Regions from separate parts of the Shewanella sp. FJAT-52076 genome, predicted to be linked through region 1. Evidence: predicted binding sites of a transcription regulator. Region 1 holds the regulator's gene; each other region holds the start of a gene.
The links. Region 1 encodes MetJ, which represses methionine synthesis genes. Its sites were predicted from a motif close to TAGACGTCTAGACGTCTA; they were not measured.

Region 1 (7,567 bases):
TGAGTTGGCGCCGTAGGTCACAGACACAAATTTGGGATTCAGCGGCTCGAGACGGCGGATGGAGTTCCACAGGATCTGCTCCATCTCAGGGGTTGAGGGTGGGAAAAATTCGAATGACACATTGATATCACCAACCTCAGCCAGATTCTGGTTCAGTGAGTTTGCGTGTTGTGCGTGATGAAATGCCATTGATAACTCCCTCAATTCTTCAAATGGACGTTTGGACGTCTATATGGCTATATACTAGAGATTCCCGTCTCTAAGTCAAGTTAAAAAATGGCCCGATCTTGCCCTTTTTGCGAGCAGAAGGCGGAAAAAACACAGGGACTCAAAAGAGTCCCTGTTATTCAACACGTTATAAAATCAGTCCTGCAAGAGATCCCGACAGATCTGCACCAGATCAGATTGAACCGCCGCGGCTGTTACCTCACGACCGGCTCCAGGCCCCCTGATAATCAATGGATTACCCTGATAGAAAGTACTGCGGATCACAAACACGTTGTCACCCGGGGTGAGATTGGCATAAGGGTGGGCCTTATCAACCCACTGCAAACCTACCCGTGCCGTTAACTGACCACCGGCTCTGTCCAGTGCAGCGATATAGCGCAGCACCTTGCCCTCGGCCGCGGCAGCTGCCAAGGCATCAGCCATTGGGGTATCGAGTTCATCAATGCGGGCAAGAAACTCATCCAGCGGCAGCTCCGCCAGATGCTGCGGCACAGGGGACTCCACCTGAATATCGTCCAGCTCCAGATCCAGGCCGATTTCCCGCGCAAGGATTAGCAGTTTGCGCTGCATATCGCGACCGGAAAGATCGTCCCGCGGATCCGGTTCAGTGATACCAAGGCCACGGGCCTCAATCACCAATTCAGAAAACGGACGCTGACCGTCATAGTGCTCGAAAAGCCAACAGAGCGTACCGGAAAAAATCCCGCCCACAGCCTCAACGCTGTCACCACTGTTATGTAAATCGTTAAGCGCATGCTGCACCGGCAAACCGGCACCGCAGCTGGCGTTGTAGCGCCAATAGAGACGACGGTTACCCAACTGCTGCTTGAGATCGCGATAGAAGGGTAAGGGACCAGAGCCTGCCAGCTTGTTGGCACTGACCACATGAATACCACGGGCAAAGAACTCCGGGTACTGCAAGGTCAGGCTGGCACTGGCGCTGATGTCCAGCGCAACCAACTCATCGCAATTAAGGGTCGATAAGGCATCGAACAACTGCCCGTATTGCCAGTCGGTAGCGTATTCCTCGAACTCGGTTTTCCAGTTGTCCAGGTGCACACCTGCGTTATTGATGTAGGCGCGGGATGAACTGACCAGCCCCACAAGCTCAATACGCGCCTCCAGCTCACGGCACAGGCTGCTCTGCGCCCGGCGAAACAGGCTGACCCAGGCTTCGCCGATGTTGCCCACCCCAAGGAGGATTACCCCGATGCGCTTGCGCGGCCCGGCGCAGCGGCGGTGCACCTTTTGCGTGAGCAGGTTTACCTGGGCCTTGGGCACCAGGGTCACCAGACTCAGGCTGTCATGATACAAAGGCTTGGCCTCGCGGCTGAGCAGGCGGGCAAAACTCTTGCGGTAAAGCACCGCATCAGCGCTCACCAGTGCCACCAAACCAAAATCGTCGCTGATGGATACATCGCCCAGACCATATGCCTCAGAGTTGGCCTTTAAAAAGGCGCTGACCTGCTTTTGATTTTCCGGGGTATATGCCAGCTCCAAGCCACCACGGGAACCCTGCCAGCTTGCCAGCGGTGTTAACCCAGAGGCAGACAAAGTTGCCAACAGGGCATCGGCGTCGACCTGAGTCGTGAGGCTAAAGAGCGCCACTTCAGAGAGGTTAGTCACCACGGGAGCACTGGCCTGAGAGCTGGTTGGAGCAACCAGGGTGAAGTCGGTATGGGGGGCATAGCTTGAGCGCACCGCCATGCTCACCTGGGTGTTAAAAAGGGGCTGCAGTGTGCGGCTGTGCAGCACGGGGGAACCCAATCGCGCCAAGCGGTCGGCCTCAGCAAGAGACATGCTCTTGAGCAGCTTGGCATCGTTTATCTTATTCGGGTCGGCGTTAAACACCCCTTCCACATCGGTCCAGATGGTGACCCGTTCGATATCCGCCAGACTGGCAATCAGGGTCGCAGAAAAGTCAGACCCATTGCGGCCCAGCAGCAGGGTTTCACCGGCCGGGTTGGCACAGATAAAGCCAGTGATTACGATGCGTTCGTTTTCATGTTCGGCCAGCATGGCGGCCACTTTTTCGCGGGACTCCTGCTCGCGAATATTGGGCACGGCACCTTCATCTGCCACCAGTATGCTGCAGGCATCCACATGGCTTGCCGCTACGCCGGATTCACGCAACAGCGCCGCCATCAGCCTGGCGGACCAACGCTCGCCAAAGCTCACCACATGGCTGGTTTGATAGTCGTTGAGCGTTTCCAGTGACAAGAGGCTGATCAGCTGCGCCTTATCGGTGGACAAACGCTCTCGCAGATAGCGGGCCTGCTCGGCACTCAGCAACTGTTCAATCAGGTTTTGCTGATAGCTTATCAGCACCTGCAATTCTTCCTGCCACAGCGCTTTGGCATCACGCAGCGAAAGCAGCTTATACAAAAAGTTGGTGGTTTTACCGGCGGCGGACACCACCACCAGGTCGTCGCTGTGGCCCTGGGTCAACAGGATATGGGCCACGCGGCGGTAACAATCGGCATCGGCCAGACTGGAGCCACCAAACTTATGCAAATGACAACGCGCCATCACTGACTCCTATTCAACAGGCTGCTACGGCAGCCAGGCCGGCTTGGATATCGGCCACTAAATCTTCTGCATCTTCAATCCCCACCGACAGGCGCAGCAGGGTGTCTTTTATTCCGGCCTCGGCGCGGGCTTCCGGCACCATGGCTCTGTGGGTCATAGTAGCGGGCACGGCAACCAGCGACTCAACGCCGCCCAGGCTTTCGGCCACACTGAAGTGCTGTAAGGCTTCGAGGAAAGCCACCACTTCTTTTTCGCCCCCCACCAGCTCAAAACTCAGCATAGCGCCAAAGCCTTTTTGTTGCCGTGCGGCTATCTCATGGCCCGGGTGGTCCGCAAGGCCCGGGTAATACACCTTGCTCACCTGGGGGCTGTTTTTCAGTACTTCCACTATGCGCTGGGCATTGGATTGATGCTCGCGCACCCGTACGCCCAGGGTACGGATACCACGCAGGGTGAGATAACTGTCAAAGGCACTGCCGGTAAGGCCCAGGGTGTTGGACCACCAGTGCAGGGTCTCGCCCAGTTCGGCATCTTTGGCAATCACGGCGCCGCCCACCACATCGCTGTGGCCATTGATGTACTTGGTAGTGGAGTGAATCACTATATCGGCGCCCAAAAGCAGTGGCTGCTGCAAAATGGGCGACAGGAAGGTGTTGTCCACCACCACCAGGGCACCAACTTTGTGGCTGGCAGCACTGATGGCCTGAATATCCACCACCCGCAGCAGCGGATTGGATGGGGTTTCGAGCCATACCATGCGCGGCTTTTGGGCAATCACGGCCGCCAGCGCAGCATCGTCGGTCTGGTCGACCACGGCCAGCTTAAAGGCCCCTTTTTTGGCGAGGTTGGTAAAGAGGCGATAGCTACCACCGTAACAATCGTGGGGCACGACCAGGAGATCGTCCGGCCCCAGCAGGCTGGTCACCAGGGTAATGGCGGCCATGCCGGTGCACGTTATAACGCCAGTCGCACCCTGTTCCAGCTCGGCCAACGCCTCGCCCAGAATACAGCGGGTCGGATTACCCGAGCGGCTGTAGTCGAATTTGCGCGGATTCTTGTGGCCATCGAAGGAATAATTGGTCGATAAATAGATGGGAGGAACCACGGCACCGTGCTGGGTATCGCTCTCTATGCCCTGACGCACCGCTATGGTGGCTGCTTTGCGCTGTGTCATTTTGTACTCCTCCGAGGTTACCGCACGGAAATAAAGATGTCTGGATGGCTAAATTTACCTAAGCACCGGCAACAGGTCAATAGGCATCAAGACGTTTAGACGTCTAAACGTAAGAAAATCTGTTGATGTTTAGGGTGATTTCGCAGCAATAATTTGACTGTAGTTTGTAAGGGTTTAAAATCTCCTGCGAATTTTGGAATAAACAGGTGAGTCAATGACTGAGTGGAATGGCGATTACATCAGCCCCTATGCTGAGCACGGCAAAAAGAATGAGCAAGTGAAAAAGATCACCGTGTCTATTCCTTTAAAAGTGTTGAAGATCCTCACTGACGAACGTACCCGTCGCCAGGTGAACAACCTTCGTCACGCCACCAACAGTGAACTGCTGTGTGAAGCTTTTTTGCATGCTTACACCGGCCAGCCACTGCCAAACGACGATGATCTGTCCAAGGACAAACCCGACTCCATCCCATCAGAGGCGAAAAAACTGATGGATGAGATGGGCATCGAATGGGAAGACATGGAATAACTCTCCCAGCTGTATATCACAAGGACCCGAATGGGTCCTTGTGTCGTTTCTGGAGTCGCTTTTGATGTTTCCCGATCTCATCACCCTGGTCCTTGCCCTGCTGATTATCTTCAGTGGTGCCCTTATCCAAAGCCTGATTGGCTTTGGTCTTGCCGTGGTTGCCAGCCCGCTGCTGTATCTGGTTGAACCCGAGCTGGTGCCCGTGCCCGTTATTCTGATGGGCTTCTCCATTGCCCTGCTCACTTTGCTCAGGGAACGCAGCGCTCTGGAGTTTGCCGGTCTGCAATATGCCCTGCTTGGACGCATTCCTGGGGGCATTCTGGGTGCCAGCCTGCTGCTGATGGCCCCACAATCCATACTGGGACTCGCCATTGCCGTGATTGTGGCGCTGGCCGTGATGCTGAGTCTGATGAAAATCAGCGCTCCCATCAATCGCCTGACCCTGTTTATCGCCGGCACTGTGTCCGGCGTGTTTGGCACCATAGCCGCCATTGGCGGCCCACCGATGGCGATTCTGCTGGCCGGTAAAGACCCCAATAAATTCCGCGCGGCCCTGTCGGCATTTTTTATCTTCAGCTCATTGATAGCCTTGAGTATCCTGGCCTTTGCCGGATTGGTTACTGTGGCGCAGCTCCAATGGTCAGTCATACTGTTACCCGCGGTATTTTGCGGCTACTGGGTGGCGGGTCGGCTCCTTGGGCGGATCGATAAACAAAAAACCAGAGTCGCTACCCTGGTTCTTTGCTCAATCAGTGCACTGGTGCTGGCGACCAAGTCACTTGTGGTATTGCTGGCCAGTTAATGCGGCGACGGTGCTGCTTTAAAAGTGATAGGAGCTTTGCAGCACAGCGCCCAGGGTGTCTTTATCTCCCCACATACCGGCCAGATCCAGCTTGAATCCTGAACCTATCTGAAAGCCGGTACCGAACGAATAGAGATCGGCCGTCATATCATTGAGATCCTGACGGTAACCCACCCGCAGCGACAACCAGTCCAGTGCATGCCATTCAGCGCCCAAACGCCAATATTTGGTGCCCTCAAGACCGACAAATTTCTCGTTGTCCATCAAGTCCAGATCTGAACTCAGCTGCCAATTGCCGCTTTGAAACGCGGCGCCAATGGTGACCATGGGGCCTACCCGGAAAGTTGCACTAACCCATTCAGACTCTATGGTATCCAGCTCACGCTCAATCAGGTTGCGGCCCACCAGCCCCAGGGTCAGTCCTTCCATGGGCATCAAGGCAATACCGGCATCCAGGTTAAAGCCCGTGTCATCGTTGCGATAGTCGTCGCTGTCGAAATCACCGGCATCGAAGTTGTTGGCACTGACGGCATAGTTAAAACTGTCGAGCCGCTGCAGTTTGGGGGTCAGGCCCACGGTCACGGGCATATTGACGATGGATAACGGCAAGCTGACCGAAAGCGCCAGCTCAGACGAGGCACCGGCAATCACCCGTCCCTGAGAAGTTAAATCCTCCAGCGCTGGTGGCGCTTGTGGGTCCAGGGCTTCCAGAAGCTGGATGTCGGCATCACTGATGTCCGCTACGGCAATGCCATCGAGGTAACTGCGGTAATACACACCCCAACTAATCCCCTTAGTGGGCATGGCAAAACTGAATCCTATGCCTGCAGAGGCATAAGCGGTATTGCCATCCAGCCCCCGTAAATCACCCAGCAGGGCCTGGCGAAAGCTGTCGATGGCATCCACATCCCCTCCGTCGATTGCCGCATCCAGGCCGTCATAATTATCTTCGAGGGTATCGAATTTATCGGTCATATTGTCCTGGTCAGAGACCTCGGCTCCAAGCACAGGAATCAGCAGCCCAAAGTCCCCTTCTGTGTAACCGGGCAAAGACAGGAGTGCTGGGTTCATCCAGGGGGCCGCCTCCAAACTGGCCGACGCCACCCCCGTGCCGCCCAGGGCGTCACTTCGGGCTTCAAATACATCCTGGGCAGCAAAACTGTATGGACAGAGTATCATCCCCAACGAGGCGGCGATGAGTTTCATCTTCATCCTGTTCTCCCTGATTTTTCTGTTTTTGACCCGGCAACGATCTTTTAAAAGCTTAGTTCAGCGTGGAACAACGCGCTGAAATATCATCATAAAAAAAGCCCGCATTGGCGGGCTTTTTTGGTTAATCGATTCGAGCAATCAAGACAGATAAGATTGACCGGCGTAAAGGATGAAATGCCGCAGTGCAAGCACCCCAATCAGGCTGGCGCAGGCCGCAGTTACCATGGCGCTGCGACCATGTTTACCGCTGAGGCGCATCAGCAGCGGCACCCCAAAGCCGATAGCCACTACCCCAATCCAGAACACCGATGCCCAGAGTCCGCCAGAGAGGGATGCCAGGGCCGCCGCCGCTGCGCCACCTTTGAAATACAGCGCAGTAAACAGCATAAACAGGAACAGCATTTCCATGCCCATCACCGGAAGTTCAAAGGCGTGCTGCCGCTCAAGGTCGCCAGAGTGGTCACCCGAAGCCTGGCTGCCATGCTTATCGCCACCAAACATCAGTACTGCCAGTAAACTGTTGGCCGCAGCTCCCGCCGATAAGCCAGACACCAAAAACAGCGCAGGCAGCACCGCGGTATTGAGCATAGGATAGGCATTCATCGCAGAAATCAGGAAACCGGTATAGGCCCCCACCACCAGCGACAGCAAAAAGAGCGCACCTTCCAGCATGCCGCGAAGCTTACCAAGGCTATCGGCAAGGCCGGTGAGGAAGCCCAGGCCACACTTTGGCAGCTCATCTTTGAGCACCACCAGCGCATAGGCAAAGGTCAGCGGAATGTAAGCCAAAAGCGCTATCACCCCAATCGACATCACCGAGCTTAAGTTGTAGTTAATCAGGATCAGCCAGAAGTGGAACGGCTTGGTCAGGTCAAACACCAGACACAGCATCCCAAGGCATATGGCGATGGGCGCAATCAAGGCGGCGGCCTTGAGCACGGCGCTTTCACCACGGCTCTGGCCGCTGCCCTGGATTTGGCCTCGATACCAGCGCAGACCAATCCCCATCAGCAAACTGCCCGCCGACAAACCGGCCATAAAGAGGTACACCGCAATCACCCAATGCCAGGTAATGCCGTCGTACTGACTCATA
Region 2 (7,567 bases), 1.7 Mb from region 1:
GCCCCCTGTATCTCGGCATCGACACCCATGCGTTGTCTCAGGCGGCTTATTTGTCTGTTATTGAAGTGCTGATTGCCAACAAGGTTCAGGTGTTGGCGCAGCGTGATGATGCATACACGCCAACCCCTGTGGTCAGTCAGGCCATTGTGGCCGCTAATCGCCATCAAACGGGTGAAGGCGCAGTGCTCAGTGACGGCATCATTATCACACCGTCACACAACCCACCCCAGGACGGCGGCATCAAGTACAATCCACCCCACGGTGGACCGGCGGAAGGGGATATCACTTCCTGGATTGAAACCCGTGCCAACCACTATCTGGCCCACGGCCTGGATGGTGTTCGCCGGGTCAATTACGGTATCGCTTCGGGTCTTTCGCTGCTCAGCCACGTCGACCTGATTGCGCCCTATGTTGAAAGCCTTGCTGAGGTGATTGACATGGCCGCAATTGCCAAAGCCGGTGTACGTATAGGTGTTGACCCTCTGGGCGGCAGCGGCATCCATTACTGGCGCCCCATCGCAGAGCACTATGGCCTTGATATCACAGTGGTAAATGAAGCAATAGATCCAACCTTCGGTTTTATGCCACTGGATAAAGACGGCAAAATCCGCATGGACTGCTCATCACCCTATGCCATGGCAGGGCTTCTGGTGCACAAGGATAAGTTTGATATCTGCGTGGGTAACGACCCGGATTATGACCGCCACGGTATTGTCTGCCCGGGCTCTGGCCTGATGGATCCGAACCATTATCTGGCGGTGGCTATCGATTATCTGCTGGGCCACAGGCCACAGTGGGCCAAGACCCTGTCGGTGGGTAAAACCCTGGTCTCCAGCGCCTTGATAGACAAGGTCTGCACGGCTCATGGGGTGCCTCTGATGGAAGTGCCCGTGGGCTTTAAGTGGTTTGTTGATGGCCTTGCCGATGGCAGTGTGTGTTTTGGCGGTGAAGAAAGTGCCGGGGCGGCTTTCCTTAAACTGGATGGCAGCACCTGGTGTACCGACAAAGACGGCTTTATTTTGGCGTTGCTGGCGGCTGAGATCCTGGCTGTTACCGGTAAAACGCCGGCTGAGCGCTATGAAGAGCTGGTCGCCGAACATGGCCGCAGCTTCTATAAGCGTATCGACAGCCCGCTTAACCCCAAAATGAAAGCCAAGTTTGGGGCTCTGAATGCTGAAACCCTGGGCGCGAGCTCTGTCGCAGGCGATACAATTACCGCCGTGCTCACCAAGGCACCCGGCAATGGGGCCGCTATTGGTGGCATCAAGGTGTGCACAGATAAAGGCTGGTTCGCCGCGCGTCCGTCCGGTACTGAGCCCTTGTTTAAGCTCTATGCCGAAAGCTTTGTCAGCGACGCGCATCTTGGCGAGCTGATTAGTGACGCCCAGAATTTGCTGGGAACGGCACTCAAGGCCATCAAGCTGTAAAAGACCACCGCTAAGCCATATTAAAAAACGCGCCTTTGGGCGCGTTTTTTGTTGGATAAGTATTCTGTCGTTTGCGGTATCAATACTCGATATGGCAGCTTGGCAGGTTGTTTTTATCCAGATAATTCTGGTGATACTCTTCCGCCACATGGAAGGTTTGCAGCGGTACTATCTCGGTCACTATATGGCGGGTACCCCAGCGACCTGAGCGGGCGAGGGCGAGTTTGGAGGCTTCGGCCTGTTCTTTTTGCACCTTGTCGTGGAAAAAGATGGTACTGCGGTACTGGGTCCCTATGTCGCCACCCTGTTGGTTAAGACTGGTAGGGTTATGGTTTTTCCAAAACACCTGCAGCAAATCGTCAAAGCTTACCTGACTTGGGTCAAATTCCACCTGCACGACTTCGGCATGGCCTGTGATGCCTTTTTTTACCTCTTCATAGCGGGAATATTTGTCGTTACCGCCCATGTAACCGCAGGTGGCGTTGATCACGCCCGGGATCTGCCGGAAAAAATACTCTACACCCCAAAAACAGCCGGCGCCAAAGGTGGCAAATGATGAATTGAATTGTGACATGGAAACCTCAATGGATGTCTGGACGGCTAAATTTTGATGAAATTGGTTCAGAAAAGCAATAGGGTCTTACACCTTTGTCTGCTCCATCGGCAACTCCATGAGTAAATGGTTGAGAATGAGCGCAAACAGCTGTGATAGTATTGGTACAAAACGCTGCGAGGCTAAAGGAATGCCTGCCAAAGGCGTGGCTCAGGCCCACAGGCAGTTCATCGCAATAGCCCAACGCAAGAAAGCCTCAGAGAAAGGAGACCCAAGTGCTTAACCTACTGCAAGGCTGCAAAGACTTTTTGCATCTTACCCTGTCCAATCCTGAACACTTAGACCCCATTCCCCCACAGCTTATGTATGGACATACCCAGGTCAGTCTCTGGGATACAGGTGCGCTGGTGTTTGAGCCTGCCGATGGCAACAGTCAAAAAGACATAGTGCTTTCAAGTGGGGTGCACGGCAACGAAACGGCGCCCATAGAGCTTTGCAGCAGCCTTATTCAGGACCTGCTGGAAGGGCGGCTGCAGGTAAAAGAGCGGGTATTGTTCCTCATTGGTAACCCCGCTGCCATCAACAATGGCACCCGTATCGTAGATGAAAACATGAACCGGCTTTTTAGCGGTGAACACAGCCGTGGGCCTGGACTCAGTAACCCCGAGCGGATACGTGCTAAAAAGCTTGAGGCCTATGTCACCCGTTTCTTTAAAGAAGGTGCAGCAAAGGGTGAGGGCAGGCAGCGTATTCATTACGATTTGCACACCGCCATTCGTGGCTCCAGGCATGAAAAGTTTGCCATCTACCCCTACCGCCCTGGCCGGGCCTTCAGCGGTGAGCAAATCATGTTCCTGGCGGCGAGTGGCGTGGATACCGTGCTCTTCCACCACGAACCGACCACCACCTTCAGTTATTTCTCATCCGAGTTGTTCCGCGCCGATGCCTTTACCATTGAACTGGGCAAGGTATATCCCATGGGGCAGAACGACATGAGCAAGTTCGCCAATACCCGGGAAATGTTTAAGCGCCTGATTTGTGCACAGCCACTGGAGCTTGCACCTTTTGATGAAGCTCAGGTGAACCTCTATCAGGTCTGCCGGGTCATTAATAAGGAAGCCGATGACTTTGAATTTACCTTCAGCACCGATGTGGAGAACTTTACTTCCTTCCCACGCGGGCACGTAATTGCACGTCAGGGTGGCAAGGATATTTTTGTCGAGCAGGAATCCGAGGCGGTGGTGTTCCCCAACGCCCAGGTGCCCGTTGGTCAGCGCACCGTGATCATGCTGGTTCCCGCGGTAAACCCTCACGTGGAATAAGGCTGTAAAGCAATTAATACATGCAAACGGGGGAAACTTGTCCCCCGTCATAGTGTAATGATTGTCAGGTAGTTTACGTTAACGTAATGTTCATCCCGCGTTTTACATACAGGTCTGCCGTGGGTGGGCCTCAATGATAACAAGAGCAGAATATGAGCAACGCATCAACAAACCAAGAGACAGTGCACAAAGTCTCCTTCCTCGACAGGGAGTCGCTGCACATCCCCATTCTCAAGATCCTTCAGGCGGACGGTACTCCCTACGAGGAAGCCGTTCTGCCGCAAATCGATGAAGCCCTCGCCAAGCGCATTTACGACGCCTGCGTGTTTACCCGTGTGCTGGATGAGCGCATGCTGGGTGCGCAGCGCCAGGGCCGTATCAGTTTTTACATGACCTGTACCGGTGAAGAAGCGGCCATTCTCGGCAGCGCCGCGGCCCTGGATGACAAAGACGTTATCCTGGCCCAATACCGTGAGCACGCCGCCCTGCGTTATCGCGGTTTTACCACCGAGCAGTTTATGAACCAGATGTTCAGCAACGAAAAAGACCTCGGTAAAGGCCGCCAGATGCCCATCCACTACGGCACGGCCGCGCTGCATTATCAAACCATTTCATCGCCACTGGGTACCCAAATCCCACAGGCGACCGGTGTGGGTTACAGCCTTAAGATGAAAGGCGAGCGCAATGTGGCTATTTGCTACTTTGGTGAAGGCGCAGCGTCTGAAGGCGATTTCCACGCAGGCATGAACATGGCTGCCGTGCTCAAGTCTCCGGTGATTTTCTTCTGCCGCAACAATGGCTATGCCATTTCCACCCCCACCGAAGAGCAATTTGCCGGTAACGGTATTGCCAGCCGCGGTGTGGGCTACGGCATGCATACCATCCGCGTAGACGGCAACGACATGCTGGCGGTGCTTGCCGCCACCCAGCAGGCGAGAGCTTATGCGCTCGAGCACAATGCCCCTGTGCTGATTGAAGCCATGACTTACCGTCTTGGCGCTCACTCAACTTCGGATGACCCTTCCGGTTATCGCTCCAAGGAAGAAGAAGCCAAGTGGCGTGAGCACGATCCGGTTAAACGCTTCAAGCTGTGGATGATTAACAAAGGTTGGCTCGCAGAAGCCGATGATGAAGCCATGTACGAGCGTTACCGCGAAGAAGTGCTGGCTGCAGTGAAAGTGGCCGAGAAGATCCCGGCGCCCCGCATCGATGAGATCATTGAGGATGTTTACGATGAGCCCACGCCACTGCTGAAAAAGCAGCTGGAGTCACTGAAGGCTCACGTGAAGAAGTATCCGCAAGCTTATCCAAAAACTGCAGGGAGACTCTAAGCCGTGGCTGAAATGAATATGTTGCAAGCCATCAACAGTGCCCTGCGCATTGCGATGGAAAAAGACCCGACCATGTTGGTATTCGGGGAAGACGTGGGCCACTTTGGCGGCGTGTTTCGCGCGACCTCAGGGCTGCAGGATACCTTTGGCAGAGGCCGTTGCTTTAACACGCCGCTGACCGAGCAGGGTATTGCCGGTTTTGCCAATGGTCTGGCTTCAAATGGCACCACTGCCGTGGCTGAAATCCAGTTCGCCGATTACATCTTCCCGGCATTCGATCAGATTGTGAACGAGAGCGCCAAGTTCCGTTATCGCTCAGGCAATGAGTTCAATGTGGGCGGCCTGGTGTATCGCACTCCCTACGGCGGCGGTATTGCCGGTGGTCATTATCACTCTCAGTCGCCTGAGGCCTATTTCACCCAGACCCCGGGTCTGAAGGTGGTTGTGCCCCGTAACGCCCATCAGGCCAAGGGTTTGCTGCTGGCGTCTATCCGCGACAAAAACCCTGTGGTGTTCTTCGAGCCCAAGCGCCTGTACCGTGCCAGCGTTGGCGAAGTGCCTGAAGGTGATTATGAGCTGCCACTGGGCAAGGCAGAAGTGGTGAAAGAAGGTAAAGACATTACGCTCCTCGCCTGGGGCGCGCAGATGGAAATCGTCGAAAAAGCCGCCGAAATGGCGGAAAAAGAAGGCATTTCCTGTGAAATCATCGACCTTCGCACCCTGTCACCCTGGGATGTGGACACAGTGGCCGAGTCGGTAAAAAAGACCGGCCGTTTGCTCATTAACCACGAAGCGCCGCTTACTGGTGGCTTTGCCGGCGAAATCGCCGCGACCATTCAGGAAGAGTGCTTCCTGTATCTGGAGTCGCCCATCGCCCGGGTGTGTGGTTTGGATACCCCGTATCCGCTTATCCACGAAAAAGAATACATGCCGGATGCGCTCAAGACCTTTGAAGCCATCAAGGCCTGCGTCAACTTCTAGGAGCCCGGTATGATTAGAGATTTTATTTTGCCGGACATCGGTGAAGGTGTGGTCGAGTGTGAGCTGGTTGAATGGCTGGTGAAAGAAGGCGACCACATTGCCGAAGATCAGCCCATTTGCGACGTGATGACCGACAAGGCCCTGGTGCAAATTCCGGCGCCGTTTGCTGGTGTTGTCAGCAAGCTTTATTACGCCAAGGGTGAAATCGCCAAGGTGCATGCACCCTTGTATGCGGTGGAAATCGAAGGCGAAGGCGCCGATGCGCCAGCGGCTCCGGTTGAAACCATTGCTGAAGCCACACCGGCTGCGCCCGTTGCCACGGCCGTTGCAGCGAGTGCCGGTAAGCAGGTGGAAGATTTCCTGCTGCCCGATATTGGTGAAGGCATTGTGGAATGTGAGCTGGTCGAGTGGCTGGTAAACGAAGGCGATATGGTAGAAGAAGATCAGCCCATTGCTGACGTGATGACCGATAAGGCGCTGGTGCAAATTCCCGCCCTCAAGGCCGGTAAAATTGTCACCCTGCATTATCGCAAGGGCCAACTTGCCAAGGTGCATGCGCCGCTTTACGCCATCGAGGTGGACGCTGAGCATCCGGTAGCCACAGCTGCCGAAGCGACTGCCGTGTCAGCTGCCGCTGCAGTAACCAGCCACCTCGAGCATGTTGCTCCGGCCACCGCTGCTGTTAACGGCAATGGCAAGGCTCTGGCAAGCCCTGCGGTGCGCCGCATGGCCCGCAGCCTGGATGTGGATTTGTCGCAGGTGCCCGGCAGTGGTAAGCATGGCCGAGTCTATAAAGAAGATATTGAGCAGTATCTGAAGGGCGGCGCAGCGCCGGCAGTTCAAGCAGCTGCTCCTCAGGCAGCCGCAGTGGCGGCCCCTGTACAACCTGCGGCAGGTGACAGGGTTGAACCCATTCGCGGCGTAAAAGCCGCGATGGCGCGTCAGATGATGGACTCTGTGTCCAGCATCCCGCACTTTACCTACTGTGAAGAAATTGACCTTACAGATCTCGTTGCTCTGCGCGAGCGCATGAAGGCCAAGTACAGCAGTGACGATGTGAAGCTGACCATGATGCCTTTCTTCATGAAGTCGTTGTCACTGGCACTCACCGAGTTTCCGGTGGTGAACAGTCAGGTGAATGCCGATTGCACTGAGCTGACCTTCAAGGCAAGCCACAACATAGGCATGGCGGTGGACTCCAAAGTGGGCCTGCTGGTGCCTAACGTGAAGGATGTGCAGAGCAAGTCGATACTGGATGTGGCACGCGAAATAACCCGTCTCACTGACGCTGCCCGCAGTGGTCGTGTGAGTCCGGCGGACCTCAAAGGCGGTACCATCTCTATCTCCAACATTGGCGCCCTGGGTGGCACTGTGGCGACGCCTATCATCAATAAGCCTGAGGTGGCCATTGTGGCGCTCGGTAAGTTGCAGACACTGCCGCGCTTTGCCGCCGATGGCAGCGTGCAGGCACGCAAGATAATGCAGGTGAGCTGGAGCGGCGATCACCGCGTTATCGATGGTGGCACCATTGCCCGTTTCTGCAACCTGTGGAAGCAGTATCTGGAGCAACCGGAAGATATGCTGTTGGCCATGCGCTGATAATTGCGTACGCTTCATCAAAGGACGCCGCAGGCGTCCTTTGTTTTTTCGTATGGTTGATGGGCCCGTACTCAACTCCCCCGGAGAAAACACCTTAATCTTTTGGTCGGGTTTTCGTATAATGCGCCCAAGTTGTGTGATGTTGGAATTACCATGAGTCAGCAAGCCCCTATTCTGGAACCCATTCAGTATCCATTTCCTGCCAAGCCGATTCCGCTTTCGGATGTGCAAAAGCTGGAATACAAAGAAAAAATCAAGGCGCTTTTGAAAGCTCGGGATGCCGTGCTGGTAGCGCACTATTACACAGATCCCGAAATCCAGGCTCTCGCAGAAGAAACCGGCGGCTGTGTATCT
Region 3 (7,567 bases), 450 kb from region 1:
ACGGCCAGCAAGCGGATGGCGTCATCTCCAAGGTGCATCATGCCTTCATTGAAGCTGGCACGGGTATGGAAACGGCCGTGGGTGGTGTCGTAATTGGTCAGGTGAACTATGGCCTCGGGCTTGGCCAGTTCATTAATGGCGACCAGCTGCATCTGGCCCCGTTTGCCGGACTCATAAAGCGCCCTCAGTACGGAGCGGCCGATGCGGCCATAACCATTGATAGCAACACGGATCATAGTGGTGAGCAAATCCTCTGGGGAGGGTGAAAACCCTGTCGGCTCCCCTGCCGACAGAGGCTGACCGGCAACGCCGGTCAGACCGGTGGCAGCCTGGCTGCCACCTTGCTCGCGTCAGTATTAACCCAGCAGCTCTTCGGCGGCGGCAACCACCTTGTCGACTGTGAAGCCGAACATTTCGAACAGCTGATTGGCTGGCGCTGACTCGCCGAAGCTGGTCATGCCAATGATGCGGCCGTTCAGACCCACATACTTATACCAGTAATCGGCAATACCCGCTTCCACGGCCACACGTTTTGTGACGCTGGCAGGCAGTACCGCTTCCTTATACGCAGCATCCTGCTTATCGAACACGTCGGTGGATGGCATGGACACCACGCGCACCTGCTTGCCCTTGGCGGTCAGTTCGGCCTGGGCTTTCACTGCCAGCTCAACTTCAGAGCCGGTGGCGATGATGATGAGCTCAGGCGCCGCAGCGCTGTCTACCAGCACGTAGCCGCCTTTGGCGACATTGGCCAGCTGCTCGGCGCTGCGTGGCATTTGTGCCAGGTTCTGACGGGAGAAGATCAGCGAGGTTGGGCCGTCTTTGCGCTCGATGGCGTATTTCCAGGCCACAGCAGACTCAACCTGGTCACATGGGCGCCAGGTGCTCATGTTCGGGGTCACACGCAGGGAAGCGATTTGCTCCACTGGCTGGTGAGTCGGGCCGTCTTCGCCCAGACCGATAGAGTCGTGGGTGTAAACCTGGATGTTCTGCACCTTCATCAGCGCAGCCATACGCATGGCGTTACGGGCATATTCCATAAACATAAGGAAGGTAGCGCCGTATGGCACGAAACCGCCGTGCAGGGCGATACCGTTGATGATGGCGGTCATACCGAACTCACGCACACCGTAGTGCAGGTAGTTACCGCTGGCGTCATCACCTGTGATGGACTTGGAAGCCGAGTACATGGTCAGGTTGGATGGGGCCAGGTCGGCACTGCCGCCAAGGAATTCAGGCAGCATGGCGCCAAAGGCTTCCAGGGCATTTTGTGAGGCTTTACGGGAAGCAATGTTGGCAGGGTTGTTCTGCAGCTTCTCGATATAGGCCTGGGCTTCTGCGCCAAAGTTGGCAGGCAGTTCGCCGTTCACGCGGCGCTGGTATTCTGCGGCCAACTCTGGGTAAGCAGCGGCGTACGCGGCAAACTTGGCATCCCAGGCTTTCTCAGAGGCGATACCGGCTTCTTTGGCATCCCACTGGGCGTAAATGTCAGCAGGGATCACGAATGGGTCGTGCTTCCAGCCCAGGAACTCACGTGCGGCTGCAATTTCAGCATCGCCCAGTGGCGCGCCGTGGCAGTCGTGTGAACCGGACTTGTTTGGCGAGCCGTAACCAATGATGGTTTTGCAGCAGATGAGGGTTGGACGAGGATCAGCCTTGGCCGCCTTGATGGCTGCATCGATGGCGTCGCTGTCGTGACCGTCAACACCGGCAATCACGTGCCAGCCGTAAGATTCGAAACGCTTTGGCGTGTCGTCGGTAAACCAGCCTTCAACGTGACCGTCGATAGAGATGCCGTTGTCATCCCAGAAGGCAATCAGTTTGCCCAGACCCAGGGTGCCTGCCAGAGAGCAAGCCTCGTGGGAAATACCTTCCATCAAGCAGCCGTCACCCATGAACACGTAAGTGAAGTGGTCAACGATGTCGTGGCCGTCACGGTTGAACTGAGCAGCCAACACTTTCTCAGCAATGGCCATACCCACGCCGTTGGTGATGCCCTGACCCAGAGGACCCGTGGTGGTTTCGATGCCTGGGGCATAACCGTACTCAGGGTGGCCTGGAGTGCGTGAGTGCAACTGACGGAATTGCTTGAGGTCTTCAATAGACAGGTCATAACCGGCCAGGTGCAGCAGCGAGTAGTGCAGCATGGAGCCGTGGCCATTGGAGAGGATGAAACGGTCGCGATCGGCCCACTGTGGATTGGTGGGGTTATGCTTCAGATGACCGCGCCAAAGGACTTCGGCAATATCTGCCATCCCCATGGGGGCACCGGGGTGACCGGAGTTGGCCTTTTGAACGGCGTCCATGCTGAGTGCGCGGATAGCGTTGGCGAGTTCTTTACGAGACATGCTCTCTCCTGCTTGTATTGAGGCTTTTCGGGCAATTGTGGGCACATATTTTCCCTTAACAGGGCTTGTGGACGCAAATTTAAATTTCCATATTGACGGCTGGCAAAACCAGTGAGGCGCTATTGGGGGCTTGTTTCGCTGGTCGCATACAAAAACGCATTGAATAAACCACAGCACATCAGACCTTTATCACCCTGAATTTGTTAAAGTAATCGATTTTCTCTATAAAACAGTACCCTTCCCCATTCCTATCTTGGTCACAATTGGCACTAAATTTTCTGATCCGGGGGATGATCGTGAACGTAATTTCAACTAAAATGGCCGTCTAGATGTAGATGCTTCTACACGTTTAACGCTTAAAAAGTCGAGATTTTCCAAACATGGCAAAACACTTGTTTACCTCTGAGTCGGTCTCAGAAGGTCATCCCGATAAAATTGCAGACCAGATTTCCGATGCTGTGCTTGACGCAATCCTGGAGCAGGATCCCAAGGCCCGCGTAGCGTGCGAAACCTACGTGAAAACCGGTATGGTGATGGTCGGTGGCGAAATCACTACCTCTGCTTGGGTCGATATCGAAGAACTGACCCGTAAAACCGTACGTGAAATCGGCTATGTGCATTCAGACATGGGCTTCGATGCCGATTCCTGCGCGGTACTGAGCGCCATTGGTAAGCAGTCTCCTGACATCAACCAGGGTGTTGACCGTGCTGACCCACGTGAACAGGGCGCCGGTGACCAGGGCCTGATGTTCGGCTACGCCAGCAACGAAACCGACGTGCTGATGCCAGCCCCAATCACTTACGCTCACGCACTGGTGAAGCGTCAGTCAGAAGTCCGTAAAGACGGCACCCTGTCCTGGCTGCGCCCCGACGCCAAGTCCCAGGTGACCTTCGCCTATGACGAAGGCAAGATTGTGGGTATCGATGCCATCGTACTCTCTACCCAGCACTGTGACTCTGTGTCTCAGTCTGATCTGGTGGAAGGTGTGATGGAAACCATCATCAAGCCTGTGGTACCTGCCCAGTGGCTGAACAAAGACACCAAGTTCTTTATCAACCCAACCGGTCGTTTCGTTATCGGTGGCCCAATGGGCGACTGTGGTCTGACTGGTCGTAAGATCATCGTTGACACCTACGGCGGCATGGCCCGTCACGGTGGCGGTGCTTTCTCCGGTAAAGACCCATCCAAGGTTGACCGCTCAGCTGCCTACGCCGCCCGCTATGTTGCCAAAAACATCGTGGCCGCGGGTCTCGCTGACCGCTGTGAAATCCAGGTGTCCTACGCCATCGGTGTTGCCGAGCCGACGTCTATCAGCATCGAGACCTTCGGTACCGGTAAGCTGCCAGAAGATAAGCTCATCGCCCTGGTACGCCAGCACTTCGACCTGCGCCCATACGGCCTGACCGAAATGCTGAACCTGGCACGTCCTATCTATCAGGCCACTGCCGCTTACGGTCACTTTGGCCGTAACGAGTTCCCTTGGGAACAAACCAACAAGGCAGAAGCGCTGCGCGCGGACGCGGGTCTGTAATCAGACGCTCGCCCATAAAAAAACCGCCTTTCGGCGGTTTTTTTGTTTCTGGCTCACCCCGTTGGTACCTCACACCGACACAACTCACTCAGTGGCTATGGTCAGCCCGAAGCAACGGTCTGTTGGTGGCCGAGGTCAACTAATAGCAGTGGTCGAAGTGCGCCGCCTGCACCAATAAAAATCCCAACTGGCTTTCGGGCACGGCTTCCAACCTCAGTGGCTCCAGAGTGCCATCCGGCGTGATGTCCCACTGCCAAGCCGTCTCCACCGAATGAACAGTGCCGCAATGCACATAGCCTTCGGGTACTTGCAGCCAATAAGCCTGAGGCTCACCGCCTCGAAAGGCCTTAACTTCGACGCCCCCATGCACGCAGAGGCTGTAACCGAGGCGCAATCTGTCCCAGGCGCCAAGCGCATGTTGTTGGTAAGGCATTAACAGCTGTTGAATATGTTGCATAGTGTCAAATGATGTCCAAATCGTTAGGGGTTATTTTGCCATGATTGAGCGCATATTCCATTGCCTGGGCTTGAGGCAATGCCTTGGCAAACAACCAACCCTGGACATAATCCACACCGGCATCACCGACGAAGCTCGCCTCTGATGGGGTTTCGACGCCCTCGGCCACCAACTGGAACCCTAACGACTTACACAGCTGGCAAATTTGCCGGTAAAGCACCCTGCCCTGATCGGTATCGGTTTTGGCAAGGATACTCCGGTCAAGCTTGATGCCATCTACCGAAATCTGAGTCAACAGACTAAGACTGGAAAATCCCGTGCCGAAGTCATCCAGCAAGAATCGGAACCCCAACGCCTGCAACTGGGCGATGGCGCGGTTGATGCCTTGCATATCCCGCATAAATGCCCGTTCGAGGATTTCCACTTCAACCTGATGGGCAAATTCCCCCAACGTAGTGCGTAGCCTGTCGAGCATCAGCACATCGTTTAAGTTGTTGGGATCGAGATTGATACTGACCTTGGGCGAAAAGCCCGCTGCCTGCCAGCGCCTCAAATCCTCCGCCACCGTACTAATCACAAAACGGTCTATCACGTGGGAGTACCCGGCACGTTGAAAATTATCAATAAACCAGGGGCCCTTTATATTGCCGTCGGCATCCTTAAGCCTCAAAAGCGCCTCGAAACCAACCACCTCCCTGCCCGGCAGCTTGAGTTTTGGCTGGTAGTGCACCAGCAGCTCACCGCTCAGTACTTCGCGAACCGTCCGCTCCAGATTGCGACTGGCAGCAAGGGTTTCTGACTGATTACGGCTATACTGCCGCTCGGACATGCGCTCAATATCCTTTTGTAACTCGGTACGTTTAATGAGCTCTCTATCGTACTGATTGGCATCGGTGAAGGTGCTGTACTTGCGAATAAATGGCCGGTAAATGAATACACCAACCGTGACCAAAAAGAGCTGCAGCGCCACCACAGCAAAACCGCCCGACGCAATCCAGCCATTCAAAAACAGTGGCGTCACCCAGGGGAAGGGTTTGCCATCAAAACTCAAAAAGCCTGCGGAAATCGCCATCCAGGCAATGAGCACATTCAGGCAGGGCAACAGCACAAAGGGAATCGCGAGGCGCAGGTTAAAAACGATGGGCAAGCCGTAAATCAAAATTTCATTGATGTTTACCACGGAGAAAGGCACGGCAATTTTGGCCAGATGCCGGCTCTGCTCGTCGCGGCTTTCCAAAAAGATGGCTATCAGCAACGGGATGGTGGCACCACTGCCGCCCAGCAGCACAAAGAGATCCATAAACTCGCTGAAGGTCAGGTTGGGTGCCAGGTATTGCAGACCATTGTCATCGCCAATCAGCAGCAGAAAGGCATTATCGCCATGAACCCCAAAACACCAGAGTATGTGTGTCAGCAGCACCCTGAAAATAATCTGTCCCATGGGGCCGAACTCACCCACCGCATCCACCATGGGAGAAATACCCAGCACTAACAGCATGCTCATGGCCTTAAGGATGAGAACCACCAGCGTATAAGTCAGCACCATGGGAATAATCAGGTTCAGGTGCTGACTCAAATACGCGCTGATTTCGGCACTTCGCACCATATGTAACTGGGGGAACTTTAAGAAGTGCCGCATGATGTAGGCGGCCAATATGGGGGTAATCACCATGCGCGGGTCACCCAGTACCTCCAGCAAATAATCGCTGAACACCAGCCCACCACTGGTGTGCACATGCAGCGAAAAGATGATGCAAAGGGACAGGGTGGCCGAGGCCACCGCCGAAATATCCAGATACTTGGCAAAGTGGTACGACAGCGACAACATGGCCAGCAGCGGAAAAAGCCGCCCGAGCGTATCGCTTATCCCTTCAAACCAATGAAAGGCATCGTATACCGACAATTCAGGGGCCAGCGCAGTGGCAAGTACAGGAAAAAGCGCCAGCAGCGCATTAATAAGCAGAAACGGTAACAGTGCAATAAAGGACTCGCGCACTGCCAACAGAAAGCTGCGATCAAACAACTGAAAATTTACCTGCATAGGCCGTCGTACAGTATGGCTGCTCGTAACCTAAACTTAACCTATAAATTGCGGCTGCGACAGTCCGTGGAGTGAACGCTCATTCGGGGCACTTCAGTAGATAAAAGCCTCTTCCCCCATCCTCAAAAAAGTCCAGGACCTCCATCCCGGCGCGCTTCACATGGACGTTCAGCGAGTGCTGATTCTCTTCAGCAATAAAGGTAAACAAAGGCGAGTAACGCCCGTTGGATAGTTCCAGCACCTTGTCAAACAGGGCACCGAAGACGCCCTTGCCGCGATAGCGACTGTCCACCCACACAGGGCCATAGCAGCCTGCGGCTGAGTGTTTTCCCGCGCCGCCTCGTTGCCCAGGGTTTGACTGCTGATAACTTCCAAGTCGCTGAAAAAGCTTGCGATAAAAAACCTGCCCCAGATAAAAGCCTTCGTCGGCAACGATGGCATAGGCCATGATTTGCCCCGCATCTTCTGCCACGACGACCAAATGCTCTGCAATCAGAAGGGTAAACTCCCGACGACCATTGAGCTGCGCCTCCAGGCGGGCATCATTATCACCCAGTTCATCCCGGCCATAACGCTGTTCAAGCCGTACCAGATGCTCAATATCACCCGGGGTTGCCTGCCGTATCTGCATCTCTGGTTCTCCTTTGGAAAGCATTCATTATACAGGGAGTTAGCCCTAAGAAAGCCAACAATCAATATCGACCTTTAATTTGCGGTTCCTGCGGTTCGTGACCACACTGTATGACAGTTCCCAGTGAAAGGTACTGCCTTTATGTTGCCTGAAACCATCAATCCCCATGCCAGCCTGCTGGAGTCCGACAGCCCCCAGGTCAATCTGGTTCGTTGGATGCATCAGTGTGAGCTCATCAAACGCTATTACGAAGCCGACTATGTGTTTGTGGTGCAGAGGGTGTCGCTCGGTTTTGAGGTACTCGTCAGTGCCATCGCCAGCCTGCCCCACTTTACCTCAGGGCAAATGTTTGACCGGGACACGCCGCTGTTTCTGGATTTGGTCAATGCCCTGCCCGATGGTGTATCACTGGATTTGTCCAAATACCATGCAGGTGACTTACCCACCGATTTTGACAGCTGTCTGGGACTGCTTGCCCGCCCCATTCTCTGGCCCGATGGCTCAATCTTTGGCTGTTTGTGCGTGCTCTCCCACAAGCGGGTCGAAAACCAGACCATT

Region 2: the regulator MetJ is predicted to act here: its motif matches at 2,013-2,030, upstream of msrA (peptide-methionine (S)-S-oxide reductase MsrA).
Region 3: the regulator MetJ is predicted to act here: its motif matches at 2,667-2,684, upstream of metK (methionine adenosyltransferase).

The regions. Positions count from the first base shown of each region.
Region 1 covers NZ_CP080415.1:3,723,844-3,731,410, forward strand. Annotated here, with positions in the region: gene metF (methylenetetrahydrofolate reductase) at 1-189, opposite strand, end outside; gene K0H79_RS16495 (bifunctional aspartate kinase/homoserine dehydrogenase II) at 364-2,757, opposite strand; gene metB (cystathionine gamma-synthase) at 2,771-3,931, opposite strand; gene metJ (met regulon transcriptional regulator MetJ) at 4,146-4,460, shown strand; gene K0H79_RS16510 (sulfite exporter TauE/SafE family protein) at 4,525-5,262, shown strand; gene K0H79_RS16515 (conjugal transfer protein TraF) at 5,281-6,474, opposite strand; gene nrfD (NrfD/PsrC family molybdoenzyme membrane anchor subunit) at 6,613-7,567, opposite strand, start outside.
Region 2 covers NZ_CP080415.1:2,050,940-2,058,506, forward strand. Annotated here, with positions in the region: gene pgm (phosphoglucomutase (alpha-D-glucose-1,6-bisphosphate-dependent)) at 1-1,427, shown strand, start outside; gene msrA (peptide-methionine (S)-S-oxide reductase MsrA) at 1,507-2,001, opposite strand; gene astE (succinylglutamate desuccinylase) at 2,256-3,302, shown strand; gene K0H79_RS08815 (thiamine pyrophosphate-dependent dehydrogenase E1 component subunit alpha) at 3,455-4,633, shown strand; gene K0H79_RS08820 (alpha-ketoacid dehydrogenase subunit beta) at 4,637-5,614, shown strand; gene K0H79_RS08825 (dihydrolipoyllysine-residue acetyltransferase) at 5,624-7,213, shown strand; gene nadA (quinolinate synthase NadA) at 7,367-7,567, shown strand, end outside.
Region 3 covers NZ_CP080415.1:3,271,081-3,278,647, forward strand. Annotated here, with positions in the region: gene epd (erythrose-4-phosphate dehydrogenase) at 1-236, opposite strand, end outside; gene tkt (transketolase) at 357-2,348, opposite strand; gene metK (methionine adenosyltransferase) at 2,729-3,880, shown strand; gene K0H79_RS14395 (hypothetical protein) at 4,020-4,337, opposite strand; gene K0H79_RS14400 (EAL domain-containing protein) at 4,342-6,378, opposite strand; gene K0H79_RS14405 (GNAT family N-acetyltransferase) at 6,458-7,009, opposite strand; gene K0H79_RS14410 (GGDEF domain-containing protein) at 7,151-7,567, shown strand, end outside.